DNA from 2 places in the Massilia genomosp. 1 genome. Region 2 is predicted to be linked to the other one. Evidence: predicted binding sites of a transcription regulator. Region 2 holds the regulator's gene; the other holds the start of a gene.
What was found. The regulator sigma-54, encoded in region 2, starts transcription at its own class of promoters, with help from an activator protein. The targets are predictions, from matches to a motif close to TGGCANGNAANCTGCTTT.
Positions count from the first base shown of each region.

Region 1 (7,423 bases), on a different contig from region 2:
TCCCTCCTTTGTAAGATATTCGTTTACCAACCGTCGAAACATATTCGCGTCGCGCGCGGACACTTGCCTTCGCGGCGATGATGGCCTGGCGGCGGCGCTATTGTCGGGATGTGCGGCCTGAGTTGCGGCTGCGTCAGTGATCTGAGACGTTTGGACCGGGTTGACCACCTGGGCAGAGGCGGCATGATTCACTGGGGCTGCACGCATATGTTTACCTTAGCGAGAGAGTATGGCAGGGACCGAGGCGATGCCTTGGCGGAACGATCGAATATCATTCCAGTGAGTAACGCCAAGCCGGCATAGGTTCCATCCGGGGACCGGGAACGATGCCCTTCAGGCAGGGCATGTGCAACATATCGCTGGCAAAATGCAGCGGGCTCCCAAAGTCGATATTCAACTTTGGGAGCCCGGTACTGTGCAGGACAGCAAACCGGCCCGCGAAGGACCGGCCATGCTGGAAACGATCAGCTGTGGTAGGCCGACTCGCCGTGGCTGGTGATGTCGAGCCCTTCGCGTTCCTCTTCTTCCGGCACGCGCAGCCCAATCACCACGTCCACCAGTTTATAGGCAAGGAACGACACGAGCGCCGACCACAGGATGGTGGTGCCGACCGCGGTCAGCTGCGTGAGCACCTGGCCGCCGATCGCGTAATCCGCCGATGCCTTGTTGGCAACGTAGTCGAAAATGCCCTGCCCGCCCAGCGATGGCGCCGCAAACACGCCGGTCAGCAGCGCACCGAGGATACCGCCCACGCCGTGTACGCCGAACACGTCGAGCGAGTCGTCGGCGCCGATCAGGCGCTTGAGGCCGTTCACTCCCCACAGGCAGACAATACCCGCCAGCAAACCAATGACCAAACCGCCCATCGGGCCGACGAAGCCCGCCGCCGGGGTGATCGCCACCAGGCCGGCCACCGCGCCGGACGCGGCGCCCAGCATCGATGGCTTGCCCTTGGTGACCCACTCGCCGAACACCCACGACAGGGTGGCGCAGGCGGTTGCCAGCAGGGTGTTGATGAAGGCCAGCGCGGCGATGTCGCCCGCTTCCAGGGCCGAACCGGCGTTAAAGCCGAACCAGCCCACCCACAACAGCGAGGCGCCGATCATGGTCATGGTCAGCGAATGCGGCGCCATGGCTTCGCGGCCGTAGCCGACGCGCTTGCCGATCAGGATTGCGCCCATCAGGCCGGCCACTGCCGCGTTGATGTGCACCACGGTGCCGCCGGCGAAATCGAGCGCACCTTTTTGAAACAGCCAGCCGGCTTTGGCGGTTTCGCTGGCCAGGGTGGCGGCGTCGGTGATGGCGTCCGGGCCGGTCCAGAACCACACCATGTGGGCGACCGGCAGGTAGCCGAAGGTGAACCACAGCACCATGAAGGCGAGCAAGGCGGCAAACTTGATGCGTTCGGCAAAGGCGCCCACGATCAGGCAGCAGGTAATCGCGGCGAACGTGCCCTGGAAAGCGACATAGATGAACTCGGGAATGACCACGCCCTTGCTGAAGGTGGCGGCGTAGGCAAAGGCGCCCTTGGCCGGGTCCCAGATGCCGTTCAGCAAAGCCCGGTCGAAGCCGCCGATGACGGCGTTGCCCGGCGTGAAGGCGACCGAATAGCCGTAGATGCACCACAGCACGATGATCAGGGCAAACACCACGAACACCTGCATCAGCACCGACAGCATGTTCTTGGTGCGCACCAGGCCGCCGTAAAACAGCGCCAGCCCGGGAATCGTCATCAGGATCACCAGCACGGTGGCGATGAACATCCAGGTGGTGTCGCCTTTGTGCGGCACCGGGGCTGGCGCGGCGGCGGGGGCGGCGACGCCGGCGCTGACGGCGGCCGGCGTGACAATGGCGGTGGCCGGCGCTTCGACCGGCGTGACCACGGCCGCCGTGGTGTCAGGCTTGGGCGCATCCTGGGCCGAGGCCGGCAATACGCCGCCGATGGCGCACAGCACGGCCAGTCCGGCCAGCCATTTTGTTATCGTTTTATTCATCAGTATTCCCCTCAGCTTAAAGTGCTTCGTTGCCGGTTTCGCCGGTCCGGATACGCACGACCTGTTCCAGGTTATAGACAAAAATCTTGCCGTCGCCAATCTTACCCGTGCGCGCGGCGCGTTCGATGGCTTCGATGGCTTGTTCGACGATGGCGTCGTCGACGGCCGCCTCGATCTTGGTCTTGGGCAGGAAGTCGACCACGTACTCGGCGCCCCGATACAGCTCGGTGTGGCCTTTCTGGCGCCCGAAGCCCTTGACCTCGGTCACGGTAATCCCTTGCACATTGATGGCCGAGAGCGCTTCGCGCACTTCGTCCAGCTTGAAGGGTTTGATAATGGCGGTGATCATTTTCATGGCTGGCCTCTTAAAAAGTTTTGGACACGGTCAGCACGGCGCGCGAACGGCCCAGGTCCTTGCCGTTGACCGGGCTGACATACAGGTCGGTGTTGGCGCTGATCACGGCCAGCGCGACCGATGCGAATCCGAAGTCCTTGGTCAGGCCGATCTTGGCGTCGTTATAGCTCAGGGCGTCGTTGTGGGCCACGCGCTGGCGGCCGAGGTGCAGGTTGAGCACCAGGCCGGTGGCCAGCTCGAGGTTGACGCCCAGGTCCAGGTAGCCGCTACCCTTGCTGTCGGTGGTGCCGAACAGATTGGTCGTCGAATGCGCGTATTTGATGTAGGCCGGCCCCATGCCGACCTGGCCGTACAGCTCGAAGGTGTTGGCGTTCGGATGCAATCCGTTGGAAGGGAAGCCGTAGTACAGGCCGCCAACGTCGTAGCTGATGCCCTTGGCGATCTCGCCTTTCTTGCCGCCGTACAGGTCGATTTCGACATCGCCGTCGCCGCCCAGGTCGCTGGTCCACTTGATGGTCGAGGCCCACACGCCGGCATACGCGCCGCTCGGGTTGTGGGTGTAGTCGGCGCCGCCCTGCACGGCCGGCTTCATGCGGCTTTGCGACAGGCCGCGATAGCGGTAATCGCTGGTCACGGCGGCGTTGAAGCTCACTGCATTGTCGGGCACGGGCTGGTCGGCAGCCTGGGCCAGCGGGGCTCCCAGGGTTGCCAGCGCCAGGGTCAGCGCGGCGGCGAGAGACAACGGAGTACACAGCTTGTTCATGGCGGTTCCCTTATGGTTTTTTAACAGAGACGGCGGTTGGGGTTTAAAATGAAGCCTGGAGCATGCACACTGCTTATCTACCCATTAGCAGAAGTCGTGCCAGCTCCGCTGACGCCCGGACGCAACTTGTATTTGCGCCTGGCGTCCCCAACTTGCTGTTAATAAACAGTAAAATTTCCGCGATTCCGGTCGCGGCCGGCATACATGCACCAAACTGGCCCACCTGCCGCACCGCTGCGGTGCGCTACCGATTTCACGAGGATTGCGATGGATATGAACAGCTTTTTCAACGACTTGCAGGGCAAGATCAACCAGGCCATCGAGAGTTCGCCTGCCAAGGATATCGAGAAGAACGTCAAGAGCATGATGACCCAGGGCTTTTCCAAGCTCGACCTGGTCACACGCGAGGAATTCGATATCCAGGCCCAGGTACTGGCCAAGACCCGCGCCAAGCTCGAAGCACTCGAACTGCGCGTGGCCGCGCTCGAAGAACAGCTGACCCCGGCCAAGCCGCAGGTCTGAGCGCATGCGGGCTGCGCGCCCGCATGGCTTTACCGCTGCATCAGCAGGCGTTCGACGGCCTCGATCTGGGCGGCGGAAAAGGCGTTGCGGCCCGCCTCGCGCGTCAGCAATTCGCCCATCGCCCAGGCGTAGATCAGCTGCGCCCGCGTGGCTGCCTCGGGCGCCTCAAAACCGGCTTCCACCAGCAGGCTCGCCACGAAGGCGACGCGCCGTTCATGCACCCGGCGCAACACCTGGGCCGCGCCCGGGTCTTGCGCGCCGAGCGTGTTGATGGCGTCATACAGGCCCACATCGAGCTGCCCCACGTTGGACAGCAGCAGGTGCAGGCGCGCCGGCGCATCGGTCGCGGCCAGGGCGATGCTGCCGATGATCTGGTCGGTGGCGACCGATTCCCAGCGTTCCAGCACCGCCAGCGCAAAGCTGGCGGCGCTGTCGAAATGCCAGTAAAAGCTGCCCCGGCTCACGCCCATCCGCTTGCACAGCGGATCGGCCTTCAAGGCCTGCGGCCCATCCTCGCGCAAGACGGCCAAGCCGAAGTCGAGCCAGGTCTCGCGCGATAAACGTGGCTGTCCGGGCGAACGGGGCGATGACATGGCAAACTCCCAACAATACGATGGCGGCGCCCGGGCGGGCGCGCGGCATGCGGTCTCATGCGCCGGCATCATAAGGTACCGTCGGCAAACCCAAGAGACCATACATCGTGTATAGTCAAACTATACACTCTGTATGGTTGGCCGCAACCGTGGCCAGCCGGCGCTTGTCATCCCAGGGAGCACACCATGTTTGCACGAGTCGCCCATGTTCAAGCCAAGCCAGAAAAGATCGGCGAGGTCGTTGCGCTGTACACCAGTTCGGTCATGCCGGTTCTTCAACAGCTGCAGGGATTCAAGGGAACGTATCTGTTGACCGATCCGGATACCGGCAAAGGCATGTCGATCACCTTGTGGGAGACCGAGGCCGACCGCCTTGCCAGCGACAGCGAAGCCGCCTTGCACGGACCGATCGTCCAGGTCATGCCGCTGCTGGCCGCGCCGCCCGTGGTGCTGGGGTTCGACGCCATCGAGGTGGTGTAAGCGGCGGGCGCGGCAACTGACGGCGCACTATTTCGCTGTGCGTCATGCTGCCGTCATCTGGGAGGATTATTCTGACGTTGTTGGTGACCTGCCCCAGCAGGTCCCACAGGTTAGTCCGGTGACCTCGAACACCGGCACCAGACATGTGCAGCCGGACACCCTCCGGCTGCTTTTTTTTGCCCGCAATCAGCGCGCCGGCACGCTCGGACGATGAATCACGGGGGCATGGCGAACTCCGGCAGGGCAATTGAGATGAATGGATCAGCCCAGAGCCGTGACGGTCACGCGGTGTCCGACGGATTAACGTTGTCCAAATGTAATTTCGACGAAAATATAACAATCGATTACAAAATTGTCAACACATCCTATATGGATAAACACTGGGGGGACGCGCTGCATGGCGCGTCGTCCCCTGAGGAAAAAACCTACGCCAGTTCTTGCGGATTGGCTTGCTTCCACGCTGCAAATTGTTTCGTGAAAACCGCGAACAGCGCGTCGTAGATCTCGACCGGATCGTCGTCGAGCACGGGCTCGTCGTGACCGTACTGTCCCTGGCGCTTGCCGAACATGGCTTTCAGGTCGGCATTGATCCAGATGCCATCCATGTGATGGAAGTAGATGGAGGCAAACTGGCGCAGGCCGGGCTCATCCGTCAGGTGGGTGTCCCACAGGCCGCGTGCCAGGCCAAGCTGCACCAGTTGCGACGGCCGCGCTTGCCTGCTGCGCATGGCGTCGAGGAGTTCATCCTGGCCGGGGAACATGCTGCGCTCGAGCCAGCCGTTTTCCAGCGCCCATTGCACGAACAGGCCGGCGCCGCTGTTGTGTTGCCTGGCCGCCTCGGGCGACGCCAGCTCGCGGCCTTGCCTGATCTGCACGCAGGCATTGGTGCGGCCATTGTTCATCCACAATTTGAGCTCGGTGTCACGCGCGGCATCCAGGGCCAGGGTACATTCTTTTTCCACCTCGCCATCTTCATCGACGGTTTCCTTGTAGTGCTGCGGCAGCTTGAGCGCAATGGCGGCCCACAGCGCGTCGCCATGCACGCCGAACAGGACCGGCTCGTTATAGGCGTCGCCAAGATACACGCTGTCGAGGAAGGGGCAGATTGCCTTGGCGCTGATCTGCACCGGCGCGTAGTTCGGGTTCAGCACCTTGCGGCTGAACAGAAAGCTGATGTCGGCCTTTTTCGCCGTCAGCCAGATACTGTCGTCGCGTTTGGCGTTGCCGATGGACTGTGGCGGGGCCTTGCCGAACACCTCTTCGGCGAGCGCGCACAGCTGCGGGTCGGCGGCGGTGCGGCCCACCAGGCTGCTCAGCATCTTGAGACGGTCGCCCATGCCTTCGATATGATCCAGGTAGCCCGGCGCCACGGCGGGTGCAGCACCATGCTGGGTTGGCGGTGCGCGCCGTTCGGGAGGATCGCCTGCGGCGTAGGCGGAAAAATCGAATTGCCCGCTGACGGCAGGCGCGGCGATCTTGCTTTTGTTGAGCCAGGAGGTGAATGCCTTGCGCGCCGCCACTTGCTCTGCCTCGCGCTCGTCGTCGGGAAGATCGATCTCGGTCTCGGTTTCGCCCGCATCGATGGCCAGCAGAAAAGCTTCGAACGAGTCGGCCAGCGTGCGCAGTTCGCCTTCGGAACCGATCAGCACGACGGCGGGCGGCTCGACCGCTTCGCACAGGCCGATCAAGGAACCGTCGGGCAGGCTGAGGAAGGCCCAGGTGTTCGCGCCCCAGCGCTCCATGCCTTCCCAGGCATCGCCGCCGGCCAGGTTTTCCGGGGCCAGTTCGAAATAGCCGAGGTCGCCGTATTCATAGGGTGCCAGCCAAGTGAAAAATTTGGCCATCAGGGCCGGTACTGGCCGGCCGATTTCTTTTTCCCATGCCGCTACGTCAAAATCCATCGATATTCCTGTTCTCTGAAAGCATGTGCGAATGCCGCCGGTCGCGTTGCCGCGCGGCGGGTGTATGGATGCATTGTATGCCCTAAGTCGGCGGGCGCCGATTTAGCTTGCTTCCGGCCCCGGACCTGGCTGACCGCCTTGACCACATATTAGCTCGCAATACATCGAATCATTCGATCTTTCATGACGCTATATTCGAGTTGTACGATGCTTTTGTGCGACATATAGTGAACCTGTCGGGCCACGATGGCCGGGCCGGCCACGCCGGACCGTGGTAACGACGCGGCAGGCTAAGCGACTAAGGACGATGGAGAGCATCCAATGAACGGTTTAGAAACGATTGCAAGCGCCCCCATGTGGGCAGGGTTTGTCGGCTTCGTGCTGCTCATGCTGGCCCTCGACCTGTTCGTATTTGGGGGCAACAAGGCGCACAAGGTCAGCGTCAAGGAGGCCGGCGCCTGGTCGCTGGTGTGGGTCAGCCTGGCCTTGTTGTTCAACGGCGGCCTGTGGTGGTACCTGAAGGGCACGGTGGGCGCGGAGATCGCGGACCAGAAAGCGCTTGAGTTTTTCTCGGGTTACCTGATCGAGAAAGCGCTGTCGGTCGATAACGTGTTTGTGTTCCTGCTGATCTTCACCGCCTTCCAGGTACCCCAGCAGTATCAGCGGCGCGTGCTGATCTACGGCGTGCTCGGTGCGATTGTCATGCGCGCCGTGATGATCTGCGCGGGTGCGTGGGTGGTCAGCGAGTTCAGCTGGGTGCTGTACCTGTTCGGTGCGTTCCTGCTTTTTACCGGCCTGCGCATGCTGGTGGCGGT
Region 1 is NZ_WHJF01000002.1:11,432-18,854, reverse strand. Features, by position in the region: gene F1735_RS00770 (hypothetical protein) at 1-207, opposite strand, end outside; gene F1735_RS00765 (ammonium transporter) at 465-1,994, opposite strand; gene F1735_RS00760 (P-II family nitrogen regulator) at 2,011-2,349, opposite strand; gene F1735_RS00755 (TorF family putative porin) at 2,360-3,112, opposite strand; gene F1735_RS00750 (accessory factor UbiK family protein) at 3,380-3,634, shown strand; gene F1735_RS00745 (TetR/AcrR family transcriptional regulator) at 3,664-4,227, opposite strand; gene F1735_RS00740 (antibiotic biosynthesis monooxygenase family protein) at 4,414-4,707, shown strand; gene F1735_RS00735 (SMI1/KNR4 family protein) at 5,133-6,608, opposite strand; gene F1735_RS00730 (TerC family protein) at 6,930-7,423, shown strand, end outside.
Region 1: F1735_RS00755 (TorF family putative porin) is a predicted target of sigma-54. The motif match lies at 3,197-3,214, and genes of this name have one in related genera.

Region 2 (7,423 bases):
ATCCACTTCCACTTCCCTGCTGCGCCTGGCGATGCTGGGTACCCTGGGCGCCGCTGGCGCGCCGGCGTGCGCCGCCATTACCTACGACCTGCATGTCGCTATCGACTACACCGGCGCGACGCGCGGCGGCGTACCCATACCGAACGAAACGCATACATTCAAGGTCGTGCAGGGCGAACGCTATCTGACCGTACAGGACGCGAAGGAAACCACGATTCTCGACCTGGTGACGCGGCGCCGCTACCAGATCGACCAGGCAAGCCGCAGCTATGTAAGGTATTCGATGTTCGACACCATTGGCTATCGCCTGCTCGCCATCAGAAAGAAGGGCAGCTTCACGCCGGCCTACGGTTTGATCGAGCTGGAAAACAATCTGTCGCTCGAGGAGGGGGCGCGTACGCTGACCGAGTCGAGCGAAGGCGGCGCCACGGTTTTGGCAGTGAACGGCATTCGCATGGCCAGTCTCGGCCCGGGCGGTACCAGCGTCAGCGCCGCCGACGCGGCCATGTTCGCACGCGTCCTGCGCAATTTCGGCGCCCATCCGCGCGTGCTGACGCGCCTCTCCGCCCAGCAACGCCTGCCGGCCAGCCTGGTCACGTACCACAAGCAGATCGAGGGCTACAGCGAAACGCGTACCTATACGGTCAGCGCCGTCAAGCAAGGCGCGCCGGCCGCTTACAGTCTGGCCGCCTACAAGCCGCGTGCGCCGCAGGGCGACGAGATCGACAAGGTGCTCGACGCGGCCCCGCCGACGGCTGCGGCCAGGCAGGCGGCCGAGCGCGAAATCGCGCAGGCGCACGCAGATAATCGGCCGCTGGACGCCGTGCTGGGCTTGAACGAATGGATATTCTCGGGGGGCGCTTCGATCACGCGCACGCCAGAGCAGCGCGCGCTGGGGAAGGCCAACCCGGAGGTGATCCGGCTCGATGCCGTCATGGACGACAAGAAGACCACGGCGGAACTGGAAGCGGCCAACGTCACGCTGCAGGACCTGCGCAAGCACACCACGCGCAAGCAACATGTCCTGATGCTGTTTGAAGCCGATAACCTCAAAGAGTTGGGCAGGTACCGCGAAGCGGCTGCGTTGTACGCCAAGGCGCTGCAGGCCAATCCGGCAATGGCGTCAGCCTACGGCGGCATGGCAATGGCGCTTTACAGGAGCGAAGATACACAGCGCGCCTGGCGCAGCTGGGATGCGGGACGGCGCATCTCGGGCGGCGGGGAATTCGACTTCTTCGGCAACGTCGAGCAACTGGAAAAGTCGCTCTTGCGCGACTACCCGGAGTTCCTGTAAGCGCTGCGCACACCTGCCCGCCCGGTCACAGGCACTTGCGCAGGGCGACCGGCGGAATCTTGAGCGCTTCGCGGTACTTGGCAACCGTGCGGCGCGCAATCACCATGCCCTGCTCGCCCAGCATGTCGGCGATCTTGCTGTCCGACAGGGGGCTCTTCGGATCTTCGGCGCTGGTCAGCTGCACGATCAGCGCCCGGATCGCCGTCGATGACGCTTCGCCGCCCGCTTCGGTGGCCACGTGGCTGCCGAAAAAATACTTCAGCTCGAACATGCCGTGCGGCGTCATCATGTACTTTTGCGTGGTCACGCGCGAGATCGTGCTTTCGTGCAGGCCAAGCGTGTCGGCGATTTCGCGCAGCACCAGCGGGCGCATCGCCACCGCGCCGTGCGAAAAGAAATTGCGCTGGCGTTCGACGATCGCTTCGGCCACCCGCAAGATGGTGTCGAAGCGCTGGCGCATGTTCTTGATCAGCCATTTGGCTTCCTGCAGCTGCGCGCCCATCTGCCCTTCGCCCTTGCCCTGCTTGAGCAGCGCGGCGTACATGCTGTTTACGCGCAGGCGCGGCATCACGTCGTTATTGAGCATCACCGACCAGCCGTTTTTTGCCTTGCGCACGATCACGTCCGGCACCACGTAGTCCGACACGTCGGACGCGAACTCCGCGCCCGGATGCGGATTGCACTGGCGGATCACGGTCTGCGCCTCGCGCAAGTCTTCATCGTCGCAGTCGAGCGCTTTTTTCAGCTTGTTGAATTCGCGCTGGGCGAACCAGGTCAGGTGGTTTTCGACGATGGTCAGCGCCATGCGCCGCGTCACCATCGGCACGCCGGGCATGCGCCGGATCTGCAGCGCCAGGCATTCGGACGCATTGCGCGCGCATACGCCGCTCGGATCGAAACTTTGCAGCAGCGCCAGCACGGTGCGCAGTTCCTCGATCTCGATCTCCAGCTCGGGCGGCATGCGCTCGTGGATCTCTTCGAGCGACTCGGTCAGGTAGCCGTTGTCGTCGATGGCGTCGACGATCAGTTCGACCAGCGCCCGGTCGCGCGCTTCGAGCACGGTCACGCGCATCTGCTCCATCAGGTGCTCGCGCAAGGTGATGCTCGATGCTTCGAGCTGCGGGCGCGAATCCTCGTCGTCGGGCGTCTTGGCGCGACCGAGGTCGCCCCACTCGCCATCGTTGTCATTGCTGGCCGGGCTGTCCGCTTCGCCGCCTTCGAAGGTCTCGCCTTCGCTTGGCGCCGGCGCATCCTGCGCACCCGGCTCGGGCGGCGCTTCGGTCGGCGTCGAGGTGCTGCTGATGGCGCCATCGCCCAACAGGCGCACCGAATGATCGAGCGGATCGTCGAGTCGTTCGAGCAGCGGATTGTCGCTCAACAGCTGTTCCAGTTCCTGGTGCAGTTCCAGGGTCGACAACTGCAGCAGCCGGATCGACTGCTGCAACTGGGGCGTGAGCGCGAGGTGCTGGGAAGTGCGTAGTTGAAGGGACTGTTTCATGCCTACATCCGGAAGTGTTCGCCCAGGTAGACCCGACGCACGGATTCATCCGCGATGATATCGTCGGGACGACCGGAGGCGAGCACCGCACCCTGGTTGATGATGTAGGCGCGGTCGCAGATACCCAGCGTTTCGCGCACGTTATGGTCGGTGATCAAAACGCCGATGCCGCGCTGCTTGAGGAAGCGCACGATGCGCTGGATCTCGATGACGGCGATCGGATCGACCCCGGCGAACGGTTCGTCGAGCAGCACGAAGCGCGGGTTGGTCGCCAGCGCGCGCGCGATCTCGACCCGGCGCCGCTCGCCGCCGGAGAGCGACATGGCCTGGTTCTCGCGCAGTTTTTCGATCTGCAGGTCGGCCAGCAGGGTATCTAAGCGTTCGTTGATCTGCGCCTTGGTGAGCGACTTGCCGTCGACCTTTTGCAGCTCCAGCACGGCGCGGATGTTTTCTTCCACGGTCAGCTTGCGGAACACCGACGCTTCCTGCGGCAGGTACGACAGGCCGAGCGCGGCGCGCCGGTGAATCGGCAGGCTCGAAATATCGACCCCGCTGATATCGATCGTGCCCGCGTCCGACGGCACCAGGCCGACGATCATGTAGAACGAGGTGGTCTTGCCGGCGCCATTCGGGCCGAGCAGGCCGACCACTTCGCCGCAGTCGACCTGCAACGAGACGTCGCGCACGACCAGGCGCTTGCCGTAGCTTTTCTGCAGGCCGCGCACGATCAGCGTGCTGCCGCAATTTTTCGGTTCGATCATGGATTTCCCGCAGCTGGCGTGGTGGTCGGCGCGGGCGCCGGCGTTGGTGCGGGCGTCACCGCCGGCGCGCTGGACGCCGGCGTGGCCGGCGCGGCGCGCGGCTTGCGCGGGGCGATGATCATGGTGCCGCGCCCCTGGCCCGGCTTGTTGGCGCCGCTGGCGTCATTACGCGCCACGAACACCTCTTTGCGGCTGTCGTAGGAAATGAATTCGCTTTCGATTTCGTTGGTCGGTTTCTGGCCCTCGAGCTGGCGGATTTTGGCGTTCGAGAACAGCTTCATCATGTCGTTGCGTTCATCGTATTCGATGCGCTGGGCCTGGCCTTCGATCCACAGGTCGGGGCCGCCGTCGCGCTTCTGGCGGAACGTGGCAGCCTTGCCGGCGCTGGCGGTCAGGGTCACGAACATGTCGCCTTCGGGCGTCTCCTTGATGACGGCGCGGTCCGACTTGAGAATCAGCGTGCCCTTGGTGACGACCACGTTCCCGGTCAGGATCGTCACCTGGGTCACTTCATTGGTCTCCAGGGAATCGTAGGTGATCACCGCCTGCTTGGCGGAATCGGCCTTTTCGGCGGACGCGGTGGCCGCGGCCAGGCCGAGCAGGGCGATGGCTAGGAATTTTTTCATTGTGGTTTACCTGTGATGGTTGGCGCTGCGCGCGCCGCTTTCGGTGGATACACGATCTGCCCGCGGCTGGCGAACTTGAGCTCGCGCGTTGCGTTGTTCGCTTCCATGCCGGTTCCCCTGATGGTGGAATTGCCCAGCGTGACCTGGACCGGCTGGTCGGACGTCATGCGGTCTTCGTCGGTAAAGACGGTCAGTGCTTCGGTCTTGAGCTGCATCGCGCGGTTGTTGGGCGACTCCGGCCGCACCACCTTGACGTCGCCCATCAGGTCGGCCTGGTTCTGGGCGTGGCGGATGCGCGCGCGCTGCGAGGTGATGGTGGTGAGCGGCTGGCCGGGCGCGACGCCCTGCAGCACCGGCAGCTCGACATCGGACGAATCGTCGATCGGGCGGTGCGTGAGCTTGGCGCCGGACACCAGGTAGCGCGGCTTGCCCTCGGGTGTCATGCGCACGAAGCTGAATTGTTCGACGATGTAGTCGGGTTCATTCTTGAAGGTGTTCGGATCGACCGTGGCGTCGGCGTTCTGCGCCAGCTGGACCAGCCAGAAAGTGCCGAAGGCGAAGAAGGTCCCGACCACCATGATCGCGGTCAGGCGCCAGCGGTGTGCGGTGCGCTTATGCATGGTGGTCTCCTGTGGCGTGCATCAGGCGAAGTACGGCGCCAGCGCCGCGTCGTAGGTGCCTTGCGCGCGCATGACCAGGTCGCACACTTCGCGCACCGCGCCACGCCCGCCGCCGGCCTTGGTGACGTAATGGGCGCGGTACTGCACTTCCGGATGCCCGGTCGGCACGGTGACGGCAAAGCCGACCTGCAGCAGCAGCGGCAGGTCGATCACGTCGTCGCCGATGTAGCCGCATTGCGCGGCGCTGACGCCGGTCGCTTCCAGCAGTTTGGCAAAGGCCACGCGCTTGTCGTGGATGCCCTGGTGGACGTGCATGATGCCCAGGTCGGCCGCGCGCCGCACCACGATCGGCGACTGGCGCGCGCTGATGATGGCGGTGGCCACGCCGCTCTTTTGCAGCAGCTGGATGCCCAGGCCGTCGAGCACATTGAAGGTCTTGGTCGCTTCGCCATCGGGGCCGTAGGTCAGGCTGCCGTCGGTGAGGACGCCGTCGACGTCGAAAATCATGACCTTGACGGCGGCGGCGCGCTGCATGTGGGCCAGTTGGTTTGCGGGCTCGCTCATGTCAGATCACCTTGGCGCGGGTCAGGTCGTGGATATGCAGGGCGCCAACGAGCTTGCCGTCGGCATCGACCACCAGCATCTGGTTGATGCGAAATTGTTCCATGATGGCCACCGCGTCGACCGCCAGCTGGTCGGGACCGACGCGGCGCGGGTCGGCGTGCATCACGTCGCGGATGGTGATCTTCGTGAAATCCTGCACGCGCTCGATCAGCCGGCGCAGGTCGCCGTCGGTAAATACGCCGACCGGATGACCGGCGGCGTCGACGATGGCGGTCATGCCCATGCCCTTCTGGGTGATTTCGAGCAGGGCCACCGAGAGCGACACATCGGCAGTTACGGCCGGCACCGCGTCGCCGCTGCGCATGACGTCGCGCACGTGGGTCAGCAGGCGCCGTCCCAGCGCACCACCCGGATGCGAGCGGGCGAAATCTTCTTCTTTAAAGCCGTGGGCGTCGAGCAGCGCCACGGCCAGCGCGTCGCCCAGCGCCAGGGTGACGGTGGTGCTGGCGGTCGGCGCCAGGTTGAGCGGGCAGGCTTCCTTGGCCACCGAGACGTCGAGGTGCACGTCGGCCAGCAGCGCCAGGCTCGATTGCGGGTTGCCGGTCATGGCGATCAGCGGTGCGCCCATGCGCTTGATGATCGGCAGGATCGACATCAGTTCGGCCGTCTCGCCGGAATTCGAGATGGCGATGAAGGCATCCTGCGCGGTGACCATGCCAAGGTCGCCGTGGGCCGCTTCGCCGGGGTGGACGAACATGGCCGGGGTGCCGGTCGAGGCCAGGGTGGCGGCGATCTTGCGCGCGATATGGCCCGACTTGCCCATGCCGGAGACCACCACGCGCCCGCCGCACGCCATCAGCAGGCCGACGGCCTGGCCGACGCTGTCGTCGGTCTCCAGGCGCGCGTGCAGGGCGCGGATGGCGTCCGCTTCGATTTCCAAGGTCTCGCGGGCCAGTCGCATGGCGCGTTGCGTGAGGTTTTTGTCAAAAGCTTTCAGCATTGTTTTTTCATGGGTTACACTCATGGCAGAAGTATAAACGAATTGCGAAAGCAAAAAACTTGCCAGACGCAGAAATCGTGGTTACCCCGTGTTTTCGCTCGTCCTTTACCAATCCTTTACACGGCACCGCATGTTTTCAGGACTAGAACTCACCCTCCTTCTGTTAGGCAGCGCCGTACTGGGCGTGGTCGCTTTCCGCATGATGCACCTGCCGCCGATGCTCGGTTACCTGGCCGTCGGCATCCTGATCGGCCCGCACGCCCTGGGACTGGCCGAAAACAGCAAAACCACCGAAACCCTGGCCGAATTCGGTGTGGTGTTCCTGATGTTCTCGATCGGGCTCGAATTCTCCCTCTCGCAGCTGATGGCGATGCGGCGCATCGTGTTCGGCCTGGGGATGGCCCAGGTGGTGCTCACCATCGTCGCCACCATGCTGTTTGGCTGGCTGCTGGCGACCCAGCTGCCGGGCCTGAAAATCACCTGGCAGGCCGCGTTCGCGCTGGGCGGCGCGCTGGCCATGTCCTCGACCGCGATCGTGGTCAAGATGCTGACCGAGCGGCTCGAACTCGAAAGCGGGCATGGCCGCAAGATCATCGGCATCCTGCTGTTCCAGGATCTGGCGGTGGTGCCGCTCCTGATCCTGATTCCCTCGCTCGGTAAACCCCCGGAGGAACTGGCCGAAACGCTGGCCTGGGCCGGCGTGAAAGCGGTGATCGTGCTGGTGCTGCTGCTGTTCATCGGCCAGAAGATCATGCGCAAGTGGTTCACCATCGTCGTCAAGCGCCGCTCGCAGGAGCTGTTCATGCTCAACCTGCTCCTGATCACCCTGGGCGCGGCCTGGATCACCGAGCACGCCGGCCTGTCGCTGGCGCTGGGCGCGTTCGTGGCCGGCATGCTGATCTCCGAGACCCAGTACAAGCACCAGGTGGAGGAAGACATCAAGCCGTTCCGCGATGTGCTGCTCGGGCTGTTTTTCATCACCGTCGGCATGCTGCTCAATGTCGGTCTGGTGCTGGAAAACTGGTGGCTGGTGCTGCTCTTGCTGGTGCTGCCCGTGCTG
Region 2 is NZ_WHJF01000015.1:163-7,585, forward strand. Features, by position in the region: gene F1735_RS07870 (tetratricopeptide repeat protein) at 1-1,294, shown strand, start outside; gene F1735_RS07875 (RNA polymerase factor sigma-54) at 1,320-2,792, opposite strand; gene lptB (LPS export ABC transporter ATP-binding protein) at 2,795-3,553, opposite strand; gene lptA (lipopolysaccharide transport periplasmic protein LptA) at 3,550-4,179, opposite strand; gene lptC (LPS export ABC transporter periplasmic protein LptC) at 4,176-4,799, opposite strand; gene F1735_RS07895 (KdsC family phosphatase) at 4,821-5,363, opposite strand; gene F1735_RS07900 (KpsF/GutQ family sugar-phosphate isomerase) at 5,365-6,387, opposite strand; gene F1735_RS07905 (monovalent cation:proton antiporter family protein) at 6,494-7,423, shown strand, end outside.